One region of the Arthrobacter sp. AG258 genome, then DNA from elsewhere that is predicted to be linked to it. Evidence: predicted binding sites of a transcription regulator. Region 1 holds the regulator's gene; the other holds the start of a gene.
What was found. Region 1 encodes LexA, which represses DNA repair genes until DNA is damaged. Its sites were predicted from a motif close to TCGAACANNTGTTCGA; they were not measured.
Positions count from the first base shown of each region.

Region 1 (11,761 bases):
GCCCTGGCCCAGGGTCAGGACGATATGCAGGGTGAGCAGGACTCCGGCAGCCGAGTGCGGGATCCGGGCAACCATGCCCACCAGCAGCAGCCGCCGGATGGGCCGGACGGCGAGCAACTCCCGGTAGAGAGCGAAATTCACGAAGCGATCCTTAGGGTCCGCCCCGGCGCGGGCGGGGTTCACCCATCCGGCCGGCAGCTAGTCGGGAGCGCGCCTGAGCTTGATCTCCAGGGAATCGACGCGCTCCCCAAACAATACATTCCGGGACCACTCGGCCTGCAGGCCGGCCACCAGTTCCTGGACCCCGGCGGCGTCCAACCCGTCCTCAAGGTAGAGCACCACCTGGAGTTCGGGTCCGGCGCCGCCGCCGGGAACCACGGTGCCGTCGGCAGCAGTGGCGGACACTCCCCTGCCAGGGAGGAGTTCGATACCGCGCACCGCGGGAAACCCGGAGGAGGCGCGGCCAAGTTCGGCGGCAAGCTCACCGTCCTCGTAGGAAGGGACCCAGTCGTGCTGCTTGGCCAGGGCCCAGACGGCCGGGCGGCGGACCACGAAGGTGAAGCCGGCCCCCGGGTCCAGGACCAGGAGTTCGGCACCCTCCGCGACGGCAGAGAGCGCGGCGCGGGCCGCGTACACGGCAACCGGCCGGGCCTCGGGGTGCCAGGCGGAGAGCGCGGCTGCAGAGGTGAATGCCGGGAGCGCCGTCCGGCCGTCGGCGGCCTTCAGCGTGACCAGGGCCATGTCCGCCTGCTTGTCGGCGTGCAGCCCGTGGTCCGTCTCCGCTTCCTCAGCAAGCTGCGCCACGATGGGGATGAAGACCCGTGCCGTTGCCAGCGCCGCCACCACCCCGGCCTCGCTGCCGCTCCCCTGCCGGAGCGCCGCAACAGCGGTGAGGTAGCCGGCGTCGGCCGTGCCGTCGTCGTCCTCGAAGTTGTGGATCTTGCCGTCTGCACCGGCGAGGCTGCGCCCGGCCCATGGCCGGCCCGCGGAGTCCGCCGGCCCGCCGGCCCCGGCGAGGGCTGCGGCGATATGTCCTGGCAGATGGCGGGCTGGGGGATGTCCCGGTTCCTGGGCGCTGGGCATTGGCTGGACCTTCCGGGCGCCTAGCGCCGGCCGGCGACGTCGAGGGCTTCGGGCAGCGTGAAGGCCCCGGCGTACAGGGCCTTGCCCACGATGGCGCCTTCAACGCCCAGCGGCACCAGCGAGCGGAGGACCTTGAGGTCATCGAGGCTGGAGATGCCGCCGGAGGCGACCACGGGTTTGCCGGTCTTCTCCACCATCTGGCGCAGGAGTTCAACGTTGGGTCCCTGCAGGGTGCCGTCCTTGGTCACGTCGGTCACCACATAGCGGGAGCACCCGGCCTCCTCGAGGCGGCCCAGCACGTCCCAGAGGTCCCCGCCTTCCTTGGTCCAGCCCCGGCCGGCCAGGGTGGTGCCCCGGACGTCAAGGCCGACGGCGATCTTGTCGCCGAAGCGTTCGATGGCCCGCGCGGTCCACTCCGGATTCTCCAGCGCAGCGGTGCCCAGGTTGACCCGGGCCACGCCCAGGTCCAGGGCCGCTTCGAGGGTCTCGTCGTCGCGCAGGCCGCCGGAAAGCTCCACCTTGATGTCCAGGCGGCCCACCACGTCGCGGAGCAGGTCCGCGTTGGAACCGCGCCCGAACGCCGCATCCAGGTCCACCAGGTGCACCCACTCGGCCCCCTGCTGCTGCCAGTTCAGTGCCGCGTCCAAGGGCGTGCCGTAGCTGGTTTCGCTGCCGGCCTCCCCCTGGACCAGCCGGACGGCCTGCCCGTTGACGACATCGACGGCAGGCAGCAGTTCAAGGACCGGCAGGTCATGTGCGGTGGTCATACTCATCCTCAGTGTTGGTTCTTCGGGACAGGGGCTGGGGCGCCGACGCCGGCATGGTCGCCGGCGGCCGGCGGGGTCAGCTGGCGGGCAGCGTGAGCAAATAGGCGGCCAGCAGCGACATGGCGGCCAGGACGTAGAAGGACACCTGCGTCCAGAGCGGCTTGTGCTGCTGACGGAACGAGATGCCGCCGCCAATCAGGATGCCGGCGAGGCCCATCAGGAGTACGGACCACATCTAGGCGCCACTGCCGGCTTCGGCCGGGGAGGTGCCATGGGCGGCGTCGCCGGTGGCGGGCTTGCGGAGGCCTTCCACCCAGTTGCGCAGGAGCCGGGCGCCGGCGTCGCCGGACTTTTCGGGGTGGAACTGCGTCGCGCAGAGCGGCCCGTTCTCCACGGCGGCAATGAAGGGGCCGCCGTGCTCGGACCAGGTGACCAGCGGTGGCGCCATCCGCGGCTGGATCACCTCAAAGTTCCACTCCTGCACGCCGTAGGAATGCACGAAGTAGAACCGTTCATTTTCGACGCCGGCGAACAGCTTGGATCCCTCGGGCACCTTGACGGTGTTCCAGCCCATGTGCGGGACAACTTCGGCGCGCAATGCCTCCACCTTGCCAGGCCATTCACCGATGCCCTCGGCTTCCGTGCCATGTTCCACGCCGGCCTCGAAGAGGACCTGCAAACCCACGCAGATGCCCAGCACGGGGCGTCCGCCTGCGACGCGCCTGCCGATGAGGCGGATGCCGTCCACGGCCTTGAGTTCGCGCATCACGGTCTCGAATGCGCCGACGCCGGGGACCACCAGGCCGTCGGCGTTGAGCACATCGTCCGGTTTGGCGCTGAGGATCACTTCCGCACCGGCGCGCTCCAGGGCGCGCACGGCGGAGCGGACGTTCCCGGACCCGTAGTCGAGCACCGTCACCGTCGGCTTGCCCTCGGGCGACGGGAGCTTCTGTGAGGCGGTGGGATCGATGATCGCACCGTCCTTGAGGACCTGCCCGCTCACAGCGCACCCTTGGTGGAGGGGATGCCTTCAACCCGGGGATCGGGTTCGACGGCGGCGCGGAGCGCGCGGGCGAAGGCCTTGAACTGCGCCTCCACGATGTGGTGCGGGTCCCGGCCGGCCAGGACGTTCATGTGCAGGCAGATGCCGGCGTGCAGCGTGATGGCCTCAAAGACGTGGCGGGTCAGGGAGCCGGTGAAGTGGCCGCCTATCAAGTGGTACTCCTGGCCAGCGGGCTCGCCGCCGTGGACCAGGTAGGGGCGGCCGGAGACGTCCACCACCGCGTTGGCGAGGGCTTCGTCCAGCGGCACGGTGGCCTCGCCGAACCTGCGGATCCCGGCTTTGTTTCCCAACGCGGTCCGCAGGACCTCGCCGAACGTGATGGCGACATCCTCCACGGTGTGGTGGACGTCGATATGGGTGTCGCCGGTGGCTTTGACGGTCATGTCGATCAGCGAGTGCTTGCACAGGGCGGTCAGCATGTGGTCGTAGAACGGCACCGAGGTGTCGATGTTGGACACACCCGTACCGTCGAGGTTGATCTCCACGAGGACGGAGGACTCGCTGGTGGCGCGCTCCATGCGGGCGGTCCGGGCCGCAGCAGTATTCGAACCGGTTGAACTCATGGTGAAGGATCCTTAGTGGGAGAAGGAGTGGTTCAGGGCGCCCAGCGCCGCTGTATCAAGTCTAGGCGGGAAGCGCGGCGTGGCCCGCAAGGATGCGCTCCAGGGACGTGAGGAAGGCCGTGGTTTCCGGCTCGGTACCGGCCGTGACCCGCAGGTGCCCGGGAATTCCCACGTCGCGGATCAGCACGCCCGCGTCCAGCAGTTCCTGCCAGACCTGGTGCGGGTTCTCCAGGCCGCCGAAGAACACGTAGTTGGAGTCGGACGCGGCAGGCTTGAGGCCCATCCTGGTCAGCTCAGCCACAATGCGGTCGCGCTGCTGCTTGATGTCCTGCACATCGGCCATGAGCGCCTCGCGGTGCTGCAGGGCTGCCAGGGCGGTTGCCTGGGTGATCGCGGACAGGTGGTACGGAAGGCGCACCAGGCGCAGGGCATCGGTGACCTCCGGGGCCGCGGCCATGTAGCCGAGGCGTGCGCCGGCGAGTGCGAAGGCCTTGCTCATGGTGCGGGAGACAATCAGCCGCTCCCTGCCGGGCAACAGGGTCAGGGCGCTGGGCGTGCCGTCGTGGGCGAATTCGTGGTACGCCTCGTCCACGATGACGATGGTCTGGCTTGGAGCACCGGCCTCGTAGACAGCCTCGACGACGTCCAGTCCCAGGCCGGTGCCGGTGGGATTGTTCGGCGAGCAGAGGAACACGATGTTCGGCTGCAGCTCCCTGACCTGCCGGGCAGCGGATTCTGCGCTGAGGTCGTAGCCCTCGGCCCGGACACCGGTGATGTATTCGGTGTCGGTGCCGCTCGCCAGCAGCGGGTACATGGAGTACGTGGGCGGGAAGCCCAGGGCGGTGCGGCCCGGGCCGCCGAACGCCTGGAGGATTTGCTGCAGGACCTCGTTGGAGCCGTTGGCCGCCCACAGGTTGGTTTCGTCGAGGCCATGGCCAAGGTATTCGGCCAGGGCCTTGCGGAGCTCGGTGAACTCCCGGTCCGGGTAGCGGTTCAGGCCGGCGGCGGCCTCCGTCACGGCGGCGCTGATGGCGGCACGCACGTCCGCCGGGACGCCATGGGTGTTCTCGTTGACGTTCAGGAGAATGGGGACGTCCAGTTGGGGCGCCCCGTAGGGAGTCAGCCCGCGAAGGTTGCTGCGGAGGGGTAGCCGGTTCAGGCGTTCTAGCTGGTCGTTCACCTGAACAGTTTAGTTGCCGTGGCAACTACCGGAAAATATGACACTTTTGGCCTGCCTCGGAAACGCCCGGACGAAGAGCTGGCGGCAGCCTCCGGGGGACGCGCACCCGCAGTCACCAGGCCGCGGCGCCAGGCTGCCGCTCCGCGGTACCCGCTCAAGAAGGGGTCAGTGGCTGGGGACGAAGAGCTGCTGCCCGGGCAGGACCGCGCCGGCGGACAGGTTGTTGAGCTGGACGATGTCCGCCACGACGTCCCGTGCATCCCGGTTCGGGGCCACGGCACCGGCGATGGACCACAGGGACTGGCCGGGCTGGACCGTGACTGTCACCGTGGGCGTCACGGCGAGGTCCGCGGCGGAATCGGAGGCCTTGGCCGGGGAGTGGAAAAGTCCCGCCAAGGAGAGCAGCAGGACCGCGAGGAGAATCAGCGGCACTCCCACCAGGACGATCCGCCCCCGCCGGGTCAACCGAAGCGGCGCCGGTGATGGCGCAGTTCCGGCACTGATCCGCCGGCTGCCGGACGAGTGGCGCTCCCCGGCCAGGAACTCCGGACGGGATATGTGGGAAAGAGTTAAAGCTGACATGAACTGAGCCCTCCTGGACCTGCCGTGCTGCCCGGGTGTCCGCCGCTGCCGTCCTGCCTGCCGTGCCGGAATACCAATCTCTTCCGGCCAGGTCTTCGAACAGGCCATGCAATGGTTAGAACACATATTCGAACTTTGCTTACTAAGTTTTAGCACCTATCAACGAACAATGTCGAGACTCGCTAGAACAAATGTTTGAAAAAGCAATGTGGCTGGCCTAGCTTGGAAACCAAGAACAACCACCACTGAAGTTGAACAGCAGGGTCTGACAATGACAGCGGTGACCCTTCACGCAACGCCGGCCTACGGCGTGGGGCGGAAGATCCGGCGGCAAGCGAAAGGCATTGGCGAACATGGCAGCAGCAGCCGCCGGGGGCAGGACGGCCCCGCAACCAAAGAGGACTCCGAAGGGGCTTACCCCGCGGCAGAAGAAGATCCTCGAGACCATCCAGCGGTCCGTCAATGACAACGGCTACCCGCCCTCAATGCGCGAGATCGGCGACACGGTGGGCCTTGCGAGCTTGTCCAGCGTGACCCATCAGCTGTCCCAGCTGGAGAAGCTTGGCTACCTCCGGCGCGACCCGAAGCGGCCGCGGGCCATGGAGGTGCTCATGCCCCTCACGCTTGACGGCGGCGGCGGGAAGCCGATTGCCGCCTCAGCGCCGCAGACACCCGGCGCCACCGTAACGGAGCTGCCTACCGCGCTGGACACCGCCATGGTTCCGCTCGTGGGCCGGATTGCCGCCGGCGGTCCCATCCTCGCCGAGCAGCTCGTTGAGGATGTCATGCCGCTCCCCCGCCAACTTGTGGGCCAGGGTGAACTGTTCATGCTCAAAGTGGCCGGGGACTCCATGGTGGACGCCGCCATCTGCGACGGAGACTGGGTCGTGGTGCGCCGCCAGGCGGACGCCGTCAACGGTGATATCGTCGCTGCCCTGCTCGATGACGAAGCAACCGTCAAGACCTTCCGCCAGCGGGACGGCCACACCTGGCTGCTCCCGCAGAACACGCAGTACGAACCCATCCTGGGCGACCACGCGACCATCATGGGCAAAGTGGTTTCGGTGCTGCGGTCCCTCTGACACCGCCTGTCACCTCCGGCCGCGGCAGGCCTCTATTCAGAGGCCTCCGCGCCGAGCCTGGTGAGTGCGGCCAGCGCCTTGCTGCGGTCCGTAGTGGACCAGAAAGGCGGCAGCGCGGCCCGCAGGAAGCCCGCATAACGTTCGGTTGCCAGCCGCGAATCCAGCACCGCCACCACTCCTTTGTCGCCGGTTGACCGGATCAGCCGCCCGGCGCCCTGCGCCAGCCGGATGGCCGCGTGGGTAGCCGACACCGACATGAAACCGTTGCCACCGGCCTGGGCCACGGCCCGCGACCGAGCTGTCATGAGGGGATCGTCCGGCCTGGGGAAGGGAATCCGGTCGATCACCACGAGCCGGCACGACCCGCCCGGAACGTCCACCCCCTGCCACAGGGACATAGTCCCGAAGAGGCAGGTATCCGGTTCGTCCGCGAACTGCTTGACCAGGGCGGTCATGGTTGACTCGCCCTGGCAGAGCACGGTCATATCGAGCTTGGGCCGCAGGGCATCGGCGGCCTCCTCCGCAGCCCGACGCGAGGAAAAGAGGCAAAGAGCCCCGCCACCGGATGCTTTGATGAGCGCCTCGAGCTCCTCCAGGGCTTCCGGCGAAACACCCCGGCCCGGTTTGGGCAGGTGTCCCGCCACGTAGAGGATGCCCTGTTTGGGGTAGTCGAAGGGTGAGCCGACGTCCACCCCCGTCCAGCTGGGAGCTCCGTCGCCTATCAGTCCCAGCCCGCCCGCCGCCGGTTCGAACGCGGACCCGATGGCCAGGGTGGCAGAGGTCAGCACAACAGTGTGGCCGGCGAAGAGTCCTTCCCTCAGCCGCCCGGCAACGGACAGCGGCGCGATGTTGACCAGCACCGGCGCATTCTCGTCAGGCTGGGAGTAGCCCTGGCCGGGGTCGAAGGTGCTCGCGCGCGAGAACCAGACCACTTCGCGGTTCTCCCGGGCAGCCAGCAGCCGTTCGCATAATTCAAGGATCAGCATGAGGCGGGACCGGGCGAGCTGTCGCCCGCCGTCGGCCGTGGTGTTGCTGTCCCCCTTGGAATCGGACAGCGCCGCGCGGCAGGACTCACGCAGCTGGTCCACGCAGTCCAGCTGTTCGTCGTTCAGGCCGTTGGGCAGCAGGCCGTTCGGGGCCCCGGCGAGGGCCAGCTCAAGGTTGGCGGCCGCAGCGTTCAGGGCGTCAACGGTGATGGCCGTGTGTTTGCGGGCACCTGATGCGGCGGCGTGCACCATGGCGACGGACAACTGCCCGGAGACGGCCCCGGTGACGCGGTCCTGCAGTTCATGCGCCTCGTCCACTACCACGACGTCATATTCGGGCAGCACGGCGAGCCCCTCGAAGGCGCTGACGGCGAGCATGGCGTGGTTGGTCACCACGACGTCTGCCTCGGCCGCGTCCTGCCGCGCCAGTTCACTGAAGCACTCAGCGGCCATGGGACATTTTTGCGCCCCCAGGCATTCCATGGAGGTCACGGACACCTGCCGCCATGCACGGTCGGTCACGCCGGGAAGAAGCTCGTCACGGTCTCCGGTGGCGGTCTTCTCGGCCCACTCCCGCAGCCGCACCACTTCCTTGCCCAGCTGGGAGGCGGGACCGCCCACAGAGGCGGCGAAGTGCGGCACGCTGGTGTCCTCGCCCAGGGAGAACAGCTGGCCCTCCGAAGGCTCTTCGGAAGGGAACCCGCCCTCCACCTTGTGGCGGCAGACGTAGTTGGACCGCCCCTTGACCAGGGCCACTTTGACGGGCCGTTCCAGGGCCGGGGTGATGTTCTTCAGGAGGCGGGGCAGGTCCCTGCCCACGATCTGGGTTTGCAGGGCCAGCGTGGCCGTGGACACCAGGGCGGGCTTATTGCTTTCCAAGGCATGGGCAATGAGCGGTACCAGGTAGGCCAGGGACTTGCCGGTCCCGGTGCCGGCCTGGACCAGGAGATGGTTGCCCGAACTGATGGCCCGGGCCACCTGACGGGCCATTTCGTGTTGTCCGGTGCGGCTTTGTCCGCCCATGCCGGCGACGGCGCGGTCGAGCAGTTCAAGGACGAACTGCTCGCCGCCCGCCTGCGCAGCTTCCCCGGCCGCGAGGTCAGTCATTGAGGGCGAATGGTTCCAGCTCGGATGCCAGGCCCTCGCGGACCATCACCACGGCCCTGGTACCTTCCTCAACGTGGTCGAGGTGGATGATTTCGGCGTCGGATTCGTGCAGCTTGCTGAGCAGGTCGCCCCGGTCGTACGGAATGAGCAGTTCAAGCTTCACGCTGGGCCTCGGGATGGCGTCGCTGATGGCCTTCAGCAGCTCGGCAATACCCTCACCCGTCCGGGCCGAGACCACCACATGGCGTGGTTCGCGCTGCTTCAGCCGCTCGATCACGAAGGGATCGGCGGCATCGGCCTTGTTCAGCACGATGATCTCAGGCACCTTGCGGGCGTCAACTTCGCTGAAGACCTTCCGGACCGCGGCGATCTGGCCCTCGGGATCGGGGTGCGAGGCGTCCACCACGTGCAGGATCAGGTCCGAATCGGCCACCTCTTCGAGGGTGGAGCGGAAGGCCTCCACCAGCTGCGTGGGCAGCGAGCGGACGAAGCCCACGGTGTCGGCCAGGGTGTAACCCAGGCCGTCAGCGGTTTCGGCCTTGCGGACGGTGGGATCCAGGGTGGCGAACAAGGCGTTCTCCACCAGGACGCCGGCGTCGGTGAGCCTGTTGAGCAGGGAGGATTTCCCCGCGTTGGTGTACCCGGCAATGGCCACCGACGGTACCTCGTTACGACGGCGGTTGGCCCGCTTGGTTTCCCGCGCCGGCTTCATCGCGGCGATCTCGCGCCGAAGCTTGGCCATGCGCGTACGGATCCGGCGCCGGTCCAGTTCGATCTTGGTTTCACCGGGGCCGCGCGAGCCCATGCCGGCGGCGGCGCCACCCACTTGGCCGCCTGCCTGGCGGGACATCGATTCGCCCCAGCCGCGGAGTCGGGGAAGCAGGTATTCCAGCTGTGCCAGCTCCACTTGGGCCTTGCCCTCGCGGCTCTTGGCGTGCTGGGCGAAGATGTCCAGGATCAGGGCCGTACGGTCGATCACCTTGACCTTGACGATGTCTTCGAGGCCACGACGCTGCGAGGGTGCGAGCTCGGCGTCCACCACCACGGTGTCCGCACCGGTGGACATGACGATGTCCTTCAGTTCGAGCGCCTTGCCCGAGCCCAGGAACGTTCCGGGATCCGGCTTGGCCCTCCGCTGTACCAGCCCGTCGAGGACCTCGGAGCCGGCCGTCTCGGCGAGGGCGGCAAGCTCGCGCAGCGAATTCTCGGCGTCGGCCAGTGTTCCGTCGGACCAGAGCCCTGCCAGGACCACGCGTTCCAGGCGGAGCTGGCGGTATTCGACCTCGGTGACGTCTTCGAGTTCGGTGGACAACCCTGCCCTGCGGCGCAGGGCCCTGCGTTCCTCGAGGTCCTGCTGGTCGCCGTCGTACGTTGAATGTTCTTCGTCGAGGCGGGATATGGCCTGGGCCTTGCCGAGCACAGCTTTTCCGGTGCCGCTGCCGTCGCCGCTGGGCGTGCTGACTTTCCGGGCCGGTACGTCCTTGGCGAGGATCCGGTCGATGACAGCCTGGATTTCCTCGGGACTCATGTCCTGGGCGGCTGGATCGGACCCGGTGTTTGGCTGGCTGGTCATGGTCTCCTTTGAAGATTCGGCATTTCCAGAATAGTGCCGATTAGTTGGAAGGTGGGAAGAATTCGCGCTGGGCTGACGGCCTGCGGTCATGCAGTCCTCCTGATGGTGGGGCCGCCGGCGGCGGTGCCGGGGCCGGGATGCCGCGTTGCAGGGGCGGCTGGGCGGGCGAGGCCGGAGAATTGCAGGAAGCGCAGCGGAAGGCTGACGTTCGAGTACTGTCCGGCGGCCGGGCCTGGACGGAATGGTCCGGTCCGGTGCACAAGCGGAAGGCATGGGAACCTGCGTCGCTGTGGGACGGGCTGCCTCTGCTGGGCAGCGGCAGGAACGGGCGGGGCCCGTACCGGCTACTCGAAGATCAAGAACATGCCCATTAGCCTAACAGAGGGGCGCAGGCACAGTTTCCCATTACGCTGCAGGGGGAACTACTCTGGCCAGTTATGGAGTCCGCTCACTATTTCAGCACGTCCCCCGCCGGGCCCTTTACCCGCAAGCCCCTCACCGTGGAACTGGCCGGCGGAACGCGCAGGCTCCAGACCTCCTCGGGCATTTTCAGCCCGGACGGCATCGACAAGGGCACTGCAGTACTTCTGGCGGAGGTCCCTGCGCCGAACCCCCACGGCAACCTGTTGGACATTGGTTGCGGCTGGGGGCCGGTGGCCCTCACCATGGCTCTGCTGGCGCCCCAGTCAAGGGTCTACGCGGTGGACGTCAACGAACGGTGCATCACCCTGACCAACGAGAATGCCGAGGCGCTGGGCCTGTCCAATGTCGTTGCCAGCACGCCTGAGGCCGTAGACCCCGAAGTGCGTTTCGACACCATTTGGTCCAATCCGCCCATCAGGATCGGCAAGGAAGAACTGCATGCCCTGCTGAAGCTGTGGCTCCCCCGCCTGGCTGAGGGCGGGACGGCGTGGCTCGTGGTCCAGAAGAACCTGGGCTCGGACTCGCTGCAGCGCTGGCTGGCCGCCGAACTGGACAGCTCCTTCACCGTGACGCGCGAATCGACCGCCAAGTCCTTCCGGATCCTGAAGGTCAGGAAAGCGTCCCGCTCGCCACAATGACCGCCGGACCGCTGAGCTCAACATGCTCGTGGCCGCCGGGTCCGGCGAAGAACTTGACGCCTACAACCCCTCCGGGAACATGGACGCGCCAGACGTCGGGAGCCTCGGCACCTGCCCAGTGCCGGATGGCGACGGCGGCCGCGCAGGCGCCCGTGCCGCAGGATTGCGTCTCCCCCACACCGCGCTCATGCACGCGCATGGTCACCGATCCGACGCCGTCGTGCACAAGGGGCTCAGCCGGAACGACGAACTCCACGTTGGTACCGTTTGCCGGGACGGGATCGACTTTCGGCGCGGTGAAAAGCCGGGTGCCGGCCAGCTCGGACAGCTCGGCGAGGGCCACCACGGTGTGCGGGTTGCCCATGCTCACGGACAAGGCCGGCCGGGGAACCTCCAGCCCGTCGGCAGCGACGAGGGAATCCATGGCCTTGGCACTGGCTTCGCCGGGAAAGATGAACTCCCAGGGGCCCATGTCCACCGCGTAGTCGTTCCCGGTACGGACCACGGTCTTTACCCCGCCGCGCGTCCCGATGGCAAGTGAACCGCCGTCGGGCAGGTCGATCAGCCCCTCGGTTCGCAGGAAGTGGACGAACACCCGGACCCCGTTTCCGCACATTTCGGACAGCGAACCGTCCGCGTTCCGGTAATCCATGAACCATTCCGCGCCGGGGGTGTCCAGCAGCAGTTCCCTGCCCTCCGTCAGGAAGCGGGAGG
Region 1 covers NZ_SOBI01000010.1:37,871-49,631, forward strand. Annotated here, with positions in the region: gene DFO47_RS18500 (MFS transporter) at 1-141, opposite strand, end outside; gene DFO47_RS18505 (SseB family protein) at 199-1,083, opposite strand; gene priA (bifunctional 1-(5-phosphoribosyl)-5-((5-phosphoribosylamino)methylideneamino)imidazole-4-carboxamide isomerase/phosphoribosylanthranilate isomerase PriA) at 1,104-1,850, opposite strand; gene DFO47_RS21160 (hypothetical protein) at 1,927-2,085, opposite strand; gene hisH (imidazole glycerol phosphate synthase subunit HisH) at 2,086-2,853, opposite strand; gene hisB (imidazoleglycerol-phosphate dehydratase HisB) at 2,850-3,476, opposite strand; gene DFO47_RS18525 (histidinol-phosphate transaminase) at 3,538-4,656, opposite strand; gene DFO47_RS18530 (LysM peptidoglycan-binding domain-containing protein) at 4,822-5,238, opposite strand; gene lexA (transcriptional repressor LexA) at 5,592-6,320, shown strand; gene DFO47_RS18540 (ATP-dependent DNA helicase) at 6,353-8,413, opposite strand; gene hflX (GTPase HflX) at 8,406-9,986, opposite strand; gene DFO47_RS18550 (methyltransferase) at 10,424-11,047, shown strand; gene dapF (diaminopimelate epimerase) at 11,019-11,761, opposite strand, start outside.

Region 2 (11,761 bases), on a different contig from region 1:
CCCCGGCAACGTCTACCAGCAGATTGGAGGATTGACTCCTCCTCTGTTCCGGCCAAGACGCCAGACCATCAAGTTCGACGGTGATCCCCGGGACCAGAGTAAGAGCATCCATGACGTTGTCCAGCGCGTCACTTTGCTCCCTCCAGCCACTTCCACCTGCATCGACATAGCAATTTGTCACCAGCGCATCCTCAGCTGACGTGGACCCCGCGGGCAGGGAAATATCCGCTCGCAGAAGGGCCCTTGGAACAGTTGCTTCCCGCGTCCTGGTGCTTCCACGGCTCCACGGAGATTCCAGAAGACCTGCGATCCTCACCTCCGCAAGATAGAAGGCCGTGAACGTCAATGCAGTGGCGTCCTGCTTGGTGTGGTTGAGTCCGACGAGTTTGGCCGAGGCGGCATCGACGTCGAACGAAAGGGAGGAAATATCGTCGGGTACCAGATCCTCCCAGTCACCCATATTCCCTTCGCTGATCGTGACGTCCCGCAACAGAACATTGCCCTCGTAGGCAAGCCGCAGAGCCAAGCTGAGCCCGTCGGCATCACTTGGAACTGAACCAAATATCTTTTCGGTGGCCCTCCTGAGATCGCTGAAGATGTGGGGACCTTCGGTCCCGAGCCACTGCTGATAGGCGGTGCGGGTGTCCTTATCTGCCGAGACAACTACATACTCCAGGTCCCGGCTTCGCCCCTCATGGATGTACGCCCGGAGGTGAGCACTGTCGGCTGCGCCGGTTTTTACCTCACTCTTTCGTTTGGCCGGTCCTTCCAGCAGGATCTGGTCACGAAGAGCTTCATGGGCAAAATCTGCGGTACTGAGGACACGGATGCTGGACCCCAAGGATGTGATGACCCCGCTCAGGTCCAGCGCGATGTCTTTGGCTGTCTTTTCATCCGGGACCTCCACCGAAAACCCGGCACTGTGAAGCTTCTTTGTCGCAGCCCGGAGTGATACGTGGTGGCCGTGTAGGTGCTGGCCCCATTCCCAGATAACGGTGTCCGTTACCCAGATTTCAATGCGCCCGTGCTTATCAGCGCGGGAACAAAGAGACCTCAGTGTTTCCATGCCGGGCGCTTCGGCGAAGATGTTTGTGTCGAGCGCGATTGCTCCGACGCGGCTGAAGTTCGGATCGGACCCGGCAGCAGTTTCCATGCCCTGATCGTCGGGCAAAGTTCACCGATTCGACAAATTGTCCCGTCACAAGCCACCCTTTTTACGGTTCGCGGAGACGCACCCCAGGACCGTTCGCTGTATTCCAGTGCGTCACGGCGCTCATCGGATCGGCCGCCCTTCCCGCTCGCGCTCGAGCTTCGCCTGCTTCTTCGTCGCCTCCCGCACCCGGTCCCGGACGAAGACCGCGTCCTTGTGCGTGATCGGAGCCTCGTGGACATTGTGCGAGCCGCGCAGGAAGTTGCTCGTGCGGTCCGCGATCGAGTACGCGAGTGCCTGCTCGATCGCCGCGCTGGTCTCCTTTACCTCACCCAGCTGCCCGTGCAGCGCGGCCAGGCCCTGGGTCTGCTCACGGCCCCTCCGCTCCAGGGATTCCATGCGCGCCGCGATGCTGCCCAGCAGCGGATCACGGGAGCGGAACAGCTGCGCCGCGCGCCGGGTGGCAGCATCAGTCGCCAGTCCAAGGTCGAGCTGGGCCAGCAGAAAGGCCGTGACCAGGCTTGCCTGGCTCAACCGCTCGGCGAACTCGCGGGCTGCCGTGTCGCCGACACCGAGCTCACGGACGGCCGCTGAGCGCAGCTGCTCCCGCAGCGCGCCGACGATTGCCTCGGGCAGGGCCCGGACGGCAGGCTGGCTCTTCACGCCGTCGAGCCGGAAGCCGCTCTGTGGCAACGACTCGCTGCCCTCGTCCCCTCCGCCGGAGCCGCCCCTGGCCGCCGCAGACTGCACGGCCTCCTGATGGTCGGTGTGCTGGAGCGGGACGGGCGGGAGGAGGTTGGCATCTTCCGGCGGCGACACCGGGAGGGCCGCGGGGTGTGCTTCGGCGTCTGCGTCGTCGTGCACCTGCGGCATCGCTGCTTTGTCCACGGCGACGGCGTCGCTCTGGGCCGGGGGAGTGGCGCTGCCTGCTCCCGAGCCTCCACGCTGGCCGGCACCGGTGTCCCGGTCAAGGTTCTCGGCGCTCTGCTGCGGGGCCTCATCCTTCTCCGGCGTGTCCTGCTCCGGCTCCGCCGGCTGTGCCCCTTCCTGGGCCCGCTTCAGGCCCTCGCTCCCGCCGGTCCGGTACGCATCGAGGAAGGACGTGTCGACGTCCATCAGCTCGTCGGTGGACGGCATGATCTCGTTCAGCCCCTGGCTCACGTCAGCTCCCCGTTCTCCTCGTCCAGCAGATAGTTGTCGCCCCTGGTCAGCCCGAGCAGGGAATCGAAGCCCATGGTCACGACCCGCTCGAGGTTGGCGTTGTTCGTCGAAAGCGCCTTGAGCTCGTCGACGACCTGGTTGATACGCGCGGTGAGCAGATCAGGGATGTCGAAGTCGAGATTCTCGCGCCGGATCTTCTCGGCGATCGCCTCGGCGTAGTACTCGTTGGCGGAGGGGTAGCCGCGCCGCTGCGCCCAGTACTCCGCCCGCTGCTTCTCGTCCGAGGACAGGCGGGTAAAGACCCGCTCCCTGCGGTCGCTGCCGTTCTGGTCGATGCTCGGTCCACCGGACCTGGTCGCAGCCCGCGCAGCGGGAGGCGCAGCCTTCGGCTCGTCGACGACGGTCATGTCTGGCCTCTCCTGTCATATTCGACTGATGTACGAGTCCATTCTAACGTCATTCGATTGTCTGTCACGAATGATTGGGCAATGACTTGTGACAGACCTTTGCGGAGAGGTCGGGCAGAGAGGTGGAGTCATCTGCGTCACCCGGTCAGCGCCTGATCGCGTGTCCCAGGCGGCCTCGGTTCCTCGACCCCAAGGCCGGGGCCGCTGAACGTTGGTTCGCACCTCCCGTTCGTGCGAAAAAGAGAAGGCCCCGACGCGCATGAAGCGCACCGGGGCCTTTATTCCTGCCCGCAGTCCCAGAGCCCAGGCCTGTCCGGTCCGCCCGGCAGTTGCTCCACGTTGCGTGCCGTTCCCGCCCGGGCGTACGATTCCATCGAACATATGTTCGAAAAGGAAGTGGACATGCAGGCCTCGCAGCCAGAACCGTTGGCGCTCGACGAGCCGCTGATACTCCCGTTCGCGCCGGAAGCCGTCGCCTGCGGCTTCCCCAGCCCTGCAGAGGGATATTGGTCCGGGGACCTTGATCTTGTCCAGCACCTGGTCCGGGACCCAACATGTACATTTGTCTGGCGTGCAGCCGGCCATTCCATGACCGGAGCCGGAATCAATGACGGCGACCTGCTGCTCGTGGACCGGGGGATCGATCCCGTTCCGGGCAAGATCGTGATCGCCGTCGTTGACGGCGAATACACCGTCAAGCGGCTGGACGTCATCCAGGGACGTACCGTTCTCGTGGCAGAGAACCTTGACTATGCGGACGTCGTTCTCCACGAACACACCGAGATGTCAGTCTGGGGCGTGGTCACATGGATTCTGTCTCCTGCGAAAACCAAACGTGGTGTCAGACCCCGCCTATAGTCTCCAGCCGTGGCAATGACGACTCTCACCCCAGCATCCGATCAAATCGCTCTCGTAGACTGCGTCTCCTTTTACGCCAACGCGGAGCGCGTCTTCGACCCCACGCTGCATGACCGGCCGACCCTTGTCCTCTCGAACAATGACGGCTGTGTGGTTGCCGCGTGCCCGCTGGTGAAGGAGCTCGATCCTGACATCATGGGCAAGCCGTGGTTCAAGATCCGCGGCTGGTGCCAGGCCAAGGGCGTCGAAGCCAGGTCATCGAACTATGAGCTCTATGGCTCGCTGAGTGCACGGGTTGCCACCATTCTGGGCCGCTTCAGTGCGTGGCAGGAAGTGTATTCGATCGACGAAAGCTGGCTGAAGCTGCGGGGCGCTCCTGAAGAACTCGAATCACGGGGACAGGAGATCCGACGGACTGTCCTCCAGCTGACCGGAATTCCTGTCCGCGTCGCGATCGGTCCCACGAAGACCCTCGCCAAGGTAGCGGCTCTCGGCATCAAGAAAAACCCCGCGTTCAATGGAGTTCTCGATCTCCGGCGGTTTTCGGAGGAGCAGCTTGACCGGATCCTTGACTCCCTCCATGTGACTGACCTCTGGGGCGTCGCCGGGCGTAACGGCAAGCGCCTGGCTGCGCTCGGCATCCACACGGCCAGAGAACTGCGTGACGCTGATGCCAAATGGCTCCGCAAACGGTTCTCCGTCGTCATGGAAAGAACCATCCTGGAGCTGCGCGGGCAAAAATGTATCGGGCTGGAGACCCAGCCGCCGGCTGCCAAGGACCAGCTGATCTATTCCAGGAGCTTCTCGCGCAAGCTTACGGACCCTGACGAGATGCATCAGGTTCTGTCGATCTACGCCCAGCGGGTCTCAGCCCGTCTTCGGGCCCAGGGGTCCGTCGCCGGCGTGCTCTCGGTGTGGGCTTCGACCGGCTGGGCCGACGAAGGAACCGTCCCGCATTCAGCCCACCGGGCTGTTCCGCTGGCCATGCCGACCGATGACCCGATCGCGCTTACGAAAGCTGCCAGTGTGATCCTGCCTGATCTGTTTCCGACCGCCGGTATCCGCTACGCCCGTGCAGGAGTTGTACTCACGGGACTGCGCGCGAGTGACGGCGTTCAGTTCCTACCTGTGTTCCAATCCGAATTCGAAGATCGGGGAGTAGGGAAGGTACTTGACGAAATCACGAGAAAGCTCGGCGCGCAGGCAGTGGGTGTGGGCCTGGGTGGCATGAAGACCCCGCCGGCGTGGGAGATGAAGCGCGCCATGCTCTCGAAGCGCTGCACGACCCACTGGGACGAGCTGCCGGTCGCTGTGGCATAGCGGGGTAAGGGAAGCGCAGGACCTCAACAGCACCCGCGCCGGCAGCAAACTCGAGCAGCGACCTGCCACATTAAAGCGCGGCTTCGAGTTCCTCCGAGGAATACCCGAACATGTAATCCTCATCCTTACCGTGTGAGGCCCAGATCTGAGCTGCATCGTAAACACTCAGCGCCTCGCTGTCGTCATCGTCATCGTCATCGTCATCTAGACCGTAGCGACACTCAAGGCAGTACATCTCGGAGTAAACAAACTTTTTCACCAGGGGCGTCCCACAGTTGGGGCACGGGGGCGTTTCACCCTCGTAGACATCGATCTCGTCCCAGCTTTTTTCCTTCTTCGCAAGGAAATCAAAGATACCCAAAGGCCCTACCGTCCCAATACGTCCCGCCGAAGCCGTTTCTGATATGACATAAACCGCTGACGACAAGCACAACCGCAATTTTCGACACGGTCAGTATCGCATGCGCCTGTTAGGTACTACCTCCACGCGAGTAAGGCGATACCTGGACGAACTTTGTCTCGGTGCCGCCGGGACCGTAGTGCTGCACGCGCTGGTGCCCGCTGACATTATGCTCGGTCGGAGACTTTCTGCTGGCCTCCTCGCCGATGCCCTCGAAAGCCGCCTCCGTGAACTCAGGGATTTTCTCCCAGACCGCCGCGCTGACCTGCTTGAATGCTTCGGGCGACCTCAGTGTCAACAACGTGACCGCGCCAGCAGCCGCAAGAGCGCCAACGGCGAGACCTGTCTTGAAAGCCGGATGATCCTTGATCCGCTGCCAGCGGGTCGGGCCCTGGCTCATATCCTGCTCGCAGGCTCCGGCGGCCTCAGGGTTGGGCACTTCAATGGGCTCAGACTGGACTGACTTGTCCTTGGGCTGCTGAAGACGTGATGGATTGAGCGGCTGCGCCCGATCGAACGGGCCTTCTTGATCATGACCGGGCACTCAGGCAGTCTAGCCTTTACCGGCAATCCCAGTCTCGCTCCGGTCTTAGGCAGGCTACTCACTGCGCATGCTGTTACTTGACAGCTTTCTCTTCTCCAACGGACAGAGGACGGCCGGGCAGGGCTCTATGCTCAGAGCTATGGAGGTTGAATTGACCATTGAAGATGCCCAGGGCGAAATGATGCGCGTCAGCGCGACAGGCCCCGACTATGGCACCACCCTGGCCGCGGCGAAGGCCAAAATCCCGGAAGGATCCCGGATGATCATCATTCGCGTTCCGGACCGTGAGGTGTAACCGTTTCAGTATGCTCCTCCGCCCGGATACCCTGCTGAATTCACCTGGCCCCTTCCCAGCAAGGTCCTGGTCCGGCCTGAAGCAAGCAGTCCGGAATCAGGAAGCACCAGCCATACAACCAAGACAGCGCCCGTCAAGGTTGGTCATTGCCAGGTCTGGCCACACCAGCAACGGCCCTCTTTGTGTTCCTGGATGACCAGGACCCGTTCCTCGCCGAGCAGAATGATGTCTTCGTAGCTGAGCATGCCTCCAGTGCAGCATCGGTTGCCGACTGCCGATAGGGGAGTCCTGACGTATGTGGAAAACCGCAGGGACGATCAAGCTCGTTCCGGTATGCCCAGCCGCCTCGATCCGGTGGCCTTCAACCTCCGTCCGAACCGGGCCTATCATGAGGGAGGGGGACACCTATTGGCCGCTTGTCGGGACAGGTCATGGCACCACACAACGCGAATAGGCGGGACAACCGCATCCCTGGAATTGCAACATTGCGCCCCGGGCACCGCATCAGGGAAATACGCCAGGACCTCCATGACCGACACCCTGCCCGGGCCCGCTACCAGGTCATTGCTGCGCAGCATTCGGTCGCCGGCGGGGCACCACTTGTGCCCCCGGCCTCGGATGAATACCAGATCCGTCTCTACACGCGGTCCCGCAGCGGAGACGTAAGGGTGCGACTCGCCGCGGTCAGGGAGGCCATAGCAACCTCGCCATATGTCTGGGAGGACCTCGCCGACGATTGCGTGCGGGAATGGGTTGAGCCTTCGATTGAGGACGATGTGCTGTTGTCGGCTGCACTGGTGTCTCTGGGAACTTTGAGCGCCGAGGAACGCCCTTATTTGGGCAAGTTCGTGGTCGAGGAGATCTACGAGATTCTGACAAGTGCAGAAGCGGAATACTGGCACCGGGCCGTATCCGGCAGACGGCGGCACTGACCGAATCAGCCTGGTTCCGAGATCCTAAGCTCTCAGAGCGGACCAAACATTGTTCTTGAACCTATGAAGCATGGGCCTCTCGGCTGAACTCTGCAAGAATCACGGCATGGTCGACCGCACTGCGTCCGATGAGCACTACGTGCTTGACCTGTGCGACGGCGTCCTCGGCATGAGCAGCTGTCGCCAAGCGACGTTCGATTGGCTCCGCGGCGACCCGTCCCCTTTGCGACCCCTCGGCACCAAGCTACCCGTGGACGGCTTTTGGTCCGATCTTAAGCTCGTAGTCGAGTTCCAGGAGGAGCAGCATTCGAAACCGTCACCGTTCTTCGATCGGCGGCAGACCGTCTCTGGTGTCGGTCGCGGCGAGCAACGTCGCCTCTACGACGAACGCAAGCGCCTTCTTATCCCCGAACATGGATTGAAGCTCATTGTGATCGAGAAGTCCGCGTTCATCGTCAAGTCGAAGCGGATCCGGCGCGACCCGACGAGGGACATTGCCGTGGTGCGCGCGCACCTCGGCAATGCGCAGCCAAAACGGCTCTAGTGCCGACGTCGCCATCGAAGTGCTGTGACGCGGACTCCGCTCTGGAATGCTGCCATCTGGGTCTTGCTATGACTTCGGCAGCTTTGTGACCAGGAAAAGAAGAACCGGTGCGAGTATGCACCGGTTCTTCTTTTTTGATCGGTAGAAGCCAATCAACGGCAGGACGAAAAGCCGCGATGGATGAGCCTCAGACGTTGGCGCTGGCCGTGCAGTCCACGAGTGCCGAGGTGAAGTCCTTCGACTTCCAGATCTTCTTGTCCTCGTCCTTCGGCAGGAAGTCCGAGATCGATCCGGCCCCTATTGGTGCGCCGCCGGCGAGGAAGCGCAGCGTCTCCTGCGAGAACCCCGCCTGGAAGACGACGCCCGCCAGGCAAGCGCCCGAGGCTGCATAGGTCTTCTTCTGATCCTCGTTCAGCGCATAGGCGGAGAACGTCGAAACGAGCCCCGCGGTCAGCTGCGAGGAGGAGCTGATGCTCGTGCCCTGGGGCACCGGGAACTTCGGCGTGAGATCCGGCTGCCGGGCTTGGGGGAGCTCCTGTCCCTGATTCGGCGGCACGTAGACCTGATCCTTGCCGTCCTTGCCGTCCTTGCCGGTCGTGGCATCCGGGGCCGGGGTCGGCGGGATCACCGCGTCGACGCAAACGTCGAACTTGTCGCCCAGCTCAGGGGAGAGCATGATCGCGGCGTCCATCGCGCTGACCTCGCGCAGGCCATTTGCCACCGCGGCGATGTCGTCGCTGCCCTTGCCCACGATGTAGGCCTGCGCGGCGTCCGAGAGCTTCTTGTCTTGGGCGGCGCGGACCAGGCACGCGCCGCCGTCGGTGCTCTTGGCCCCGGTGCCCTGGAACACGAGCCGGTCCAGCGCCTTGCCGAGGTCCTCGCTCGTCACCTTCGCCGCGCTGGTGCTCGGGCTCGGCGACGGCTGCGCCGTCTCTGAGCCGGCGGAGCATCCGGCGAGCAGGCTGCCCAGCACCGCCAGTGCGGCGGCGGACAATGCCGCCTTCCTCGTCATCGGGGTCTTCATCGCCATGGCCTCTCCTGTCGGGTCGATGTCTGCGCCGGATGGCACAGAGCCCGCATCCGACTGGTCTTCCAGTACATCTTATCCGATAGACCAATCGAATGGTCTATCGGATGATGCGCGAAGAGCGACACAAAAGACGGCTGACAGAAGGTCTGCGCCAGGCCCTGGCGATGCCTGGTATCGCCAGGGGGCAGCTGGGCTGGGAGGGATCAACGGAGTTGATCCGGACGGGTGCTCGACGCGTCCCGAGCGCGTCACCCGGTCCCTGGGTGGGCCGGGTCGGGACGGCATGCCGCGCCCGGACGACGCCGACCCGAGAGAGGGACTGCCAATGACCCGGACGACTGTGCCGACGGACCTGATGCCGCGCTGCCAGATCGCGGACCCGCAGGTGCAGGAGCACCTGCCGTGCCAGCACCACGAGAGCGGCGGCGTCCAGTGCGAGAACCCCGATCCGCACACGGACGATCACTGGATTTCGGAGCACACAATTTCCCACGCGCTGGCCGGAAACGGCTACGCCTGCACGGCATTCGACCCCGCAGAGCCGGCCCGAACCTTCCAAGGGTCTGTCCAGACCTACACCGAACAGCAGATGGTCGACGCGCTCCTGCGCTGCGCTGCGGACCGGGACAGCCTCCCGCGCAACGACTACATCCGCCGCAGACACGACGACGAACCATCCGCGCCGCTGCTGGAGCGCCGGTTCGGCTCCTGGAATGCAGCCCTGGAGAGAGCCGGCCTGAACACCACCGAGCAGCCGCTGCACTTCCAGGGCGTGACCACGAAGTGGACCGAGGAGATGATCCTCGACGCCCTGCGCGAGTGCTGGATCAAGACCGGCTCCATCGCCGTGCTCGCCTACGAGGCCTGGCGCACCGGCGGCACCGACGGCATCTGCCGGACCCATGTCCCGCCGGCAGCCACCATCCGGTTCCGGATGGGCAGCTGGTCGCGGGCCACGCAGCTCGCCGTGGGCTGAGCCGGCGGCCCTGGCGCGGGTGGCTGCCATCCCGCTCATCCCACTGACCGCACACAGACCGAAGGACTCCATCATGACGATCGCCCGCCCCTCCATGACGTCATCGACGACGCACCGCCGTCGGACGCCATCGCACAGCAGATCCAACTGCAGGCCGCCGCTGCGCTCCTGCCCGAACAGGAGTGGTGCGGCGGCTGCACCCCCGGGGACGATCCGGTGCCCGACGTCGAGGGCGGCATCCCTGGCATGCCGCAGGACGTCGTCCTGCGCATGACGGAGCCGCTGCCGCTGCCCGCGGACTGGAAGGCCGCCTGGGGCCCGGCCCCGCTCTACGACATCGCGTACCTCGCCTGTGGGCACACCGTTGCCCGCCGGGCCTCCTGACCCGGGGCAGGGATACAGCGACGCAGCGCAGCTGCGCCGGGGGACTCATCGACTGAACCATCGACCAGTGAAGGAGCGTCCCGCTCATGCCCATGACACCACTGCAGAGCTGGGCCCTCATCGTGCTCCTCGCCGTCTTTGTGCTCGGGCTCATCTGCCTCTACGCCGAGGCCGAGGCTGCGCTCCGGCGCAGACATACAGACAAGGTGGCAGCACAGCAGCCGCAGGCCGAGGAGGCAAACAGCTCACTCGTTCCCATTCCTATACCCACCGCCCGCCCGACCCTTCGTCTCATCCAGGGGCAGGGCCAGGGCTCCGCGAGGTCCCGTCGCGGTCCCGCCGAGGTCTACGACTGGGCCCGCCGGGGAATCTAAAGAGACCCCTTCCGGCCCCTGGCCTCCTGCGGGGCTGGGTCAAGACTTCATGCGGCCCACCGCCGCACCACGAACAGCCCCGGGCCGTCGCGAGAAGCGCCGGACACACCGTTCCTGCCGCAGCCCGGCAACGAAGCCACGGCGGCCCGGGGTCAACAACCATTCACCTGCCCGTGCAGGCATCGAAAGCGAGAAGAACCATGGACCAGACCATCGCACCGCCCGTCATCAGGCACAGCGTCGCCGTCGACTTCGGCGTCATCGAGCTCACGGGCACCCTTCAGCACGCCGACGCCCAGCGCAGCCTCATACTCCTGACCGACGAGGCCCCCGAGCGCATCTCGGTGAACCTCGAGGCATATGGCCTCGTAGCCGGCCCGGGGCGGGTGTTCATCAAGGACTGGTCGGAACACGCTGGCCTGGCCGAGCGCCTGCAGGATGCGGGGCTCGTCCGCATTATGCGCTCCGTGACCGTCGGCCCGTTCGCCTCCACCGCCCACGAGGTCGAGGTGACGCTCTGATGGCCGCGGACACCCATGCGCTGAGCGTCCTGAAAGTGAACACCGGCCACCTCGAGAAGATCGAACAGCTCCAGGGGCGGATGCTCGCCCTCGGCGAGGAACAGCTGGAGGTCGAGCGCCGCCAGCTCGAGGCCCAGGACACGCAGAACGTCCTCGCCTGGCTGCAGCTGCAGCAGGCCCAGGGACATACACCCGACCCGACGCTCATGGACCTGGTCCGCCGGCGGCTGCGGATCTGAAGCAGACAGGAGAAACGCCATGGACAACATCATCGAGAGCACCGGAGTCCTCATCACCACTCTTGCCTTCATGATCTGCCTCGCGTGGCTGGGCTGGTTGCTGTTCCGGCGACGGTTCCCGAACCGGGACGGGCAGATCGCGTACCTGGAGGAGGACTACCGGCGGGCCTGCGAGAGCGGAGACGTGGCCGCGGCCGATCAGATCGAGGCCGAACTCTGGGATCTGGGAGCAGCACCGGGCTGGCCTGGGGCCGGGCGTACCGGGTTCGATCAGCGCAGCTGATGCGGGACCCGTGATGCAAGGGCATCTGGGATCAACGCAGTTGATCCGGAAGGAGCACTGAGGAGCGCTCGATCAGCACAGCTGATCCGAGTCTTCATTCGAAAGATCATCGTCTGATCAGCACAGCTGATCCGGATGGGGGTCTGAGAGACAACCGAACACTTCAACTCACCATCGCGCGCGGAGCAGGGACACTGCCCGCGCGTTTCGTGCACAACGAGGAGAAACACTCATGTCGAACCCCCGCAACTCCGCCACCGTCATCGGCCGCCTGACCAAGGACCCGGTCGTCTTCAACAACCAGGACGGCTCCAAGAAGGTCGCGTTCACCCTGATGGCCGAC
Region 2 covers NZ_SOBI01000002.1:136,110-147,870, reverse strand. Annotated here, with positions in the region: gene DFO47_RS04005 (hypothetical protein) at 1-1,153, opposite strand, end outside; gene DFO47_RS04000 (hypothetical protein) at 1,274-2,311, opposite strand; gene DFO47_RS03995 (hypothetical protein) at 2,308-2,718, opposite strand; gene umuD (translesion error-prone DNA polymerase V autoproteolytic subunit) at 3,121-3,576, shown strand; gene DFO47_RS03985 (Y-family DNA polymerase) at 3,592-4,896, shown strand; gene DFO47_RS03980 (hypothetical protein) at 4,967-5,257, opposite strand; gene DFO47_RS03975 (hypothetical protein) at 5,367-5,840, opposite strand; gene DFO47_RS21085 (hypothetical protein) at 5,992-6,135, shown strand; gene DFO47_RS03970 (hypothetical protein) at 6,567-7,067, shown strand; gene DFO47_RS03965 (hypothetical protein) at 7,174-7,611, shown strand; gene DFO47_RS03960 (hypothetical protein) at 7,799-8,641, opposite strand; gene DFO47_RS03955 (hypothetical protein) at 8,967-9,617, shown strand; gene DFO47_RS21080 (hypothetical protein) at 9,834-10,001, shown strand; gene DFO47_RS03950 (hypothetical protein) at 10,088-10,375, shown strand; gene DFO47_RS03945 (hypothetical protein) at 10,549-10,896, shown strand; gene DFO47_RS03940 (hypothetical protein) at 10,896-11,135, shown strand; gene DFO47_RS03935 (hypothetical protein) at 11,155-11,418, shown strand; gene DFO47_RS21075 (single-stranded DNA-binding protein) at 11,651-11,761, shown strand, end outside.
Region 2: the regulator LexA is predicted to act here: its motif matches at 3,092-3,107, upstream of umuD (translesion error-prone DNA polymerase V autoproteolytic subunit).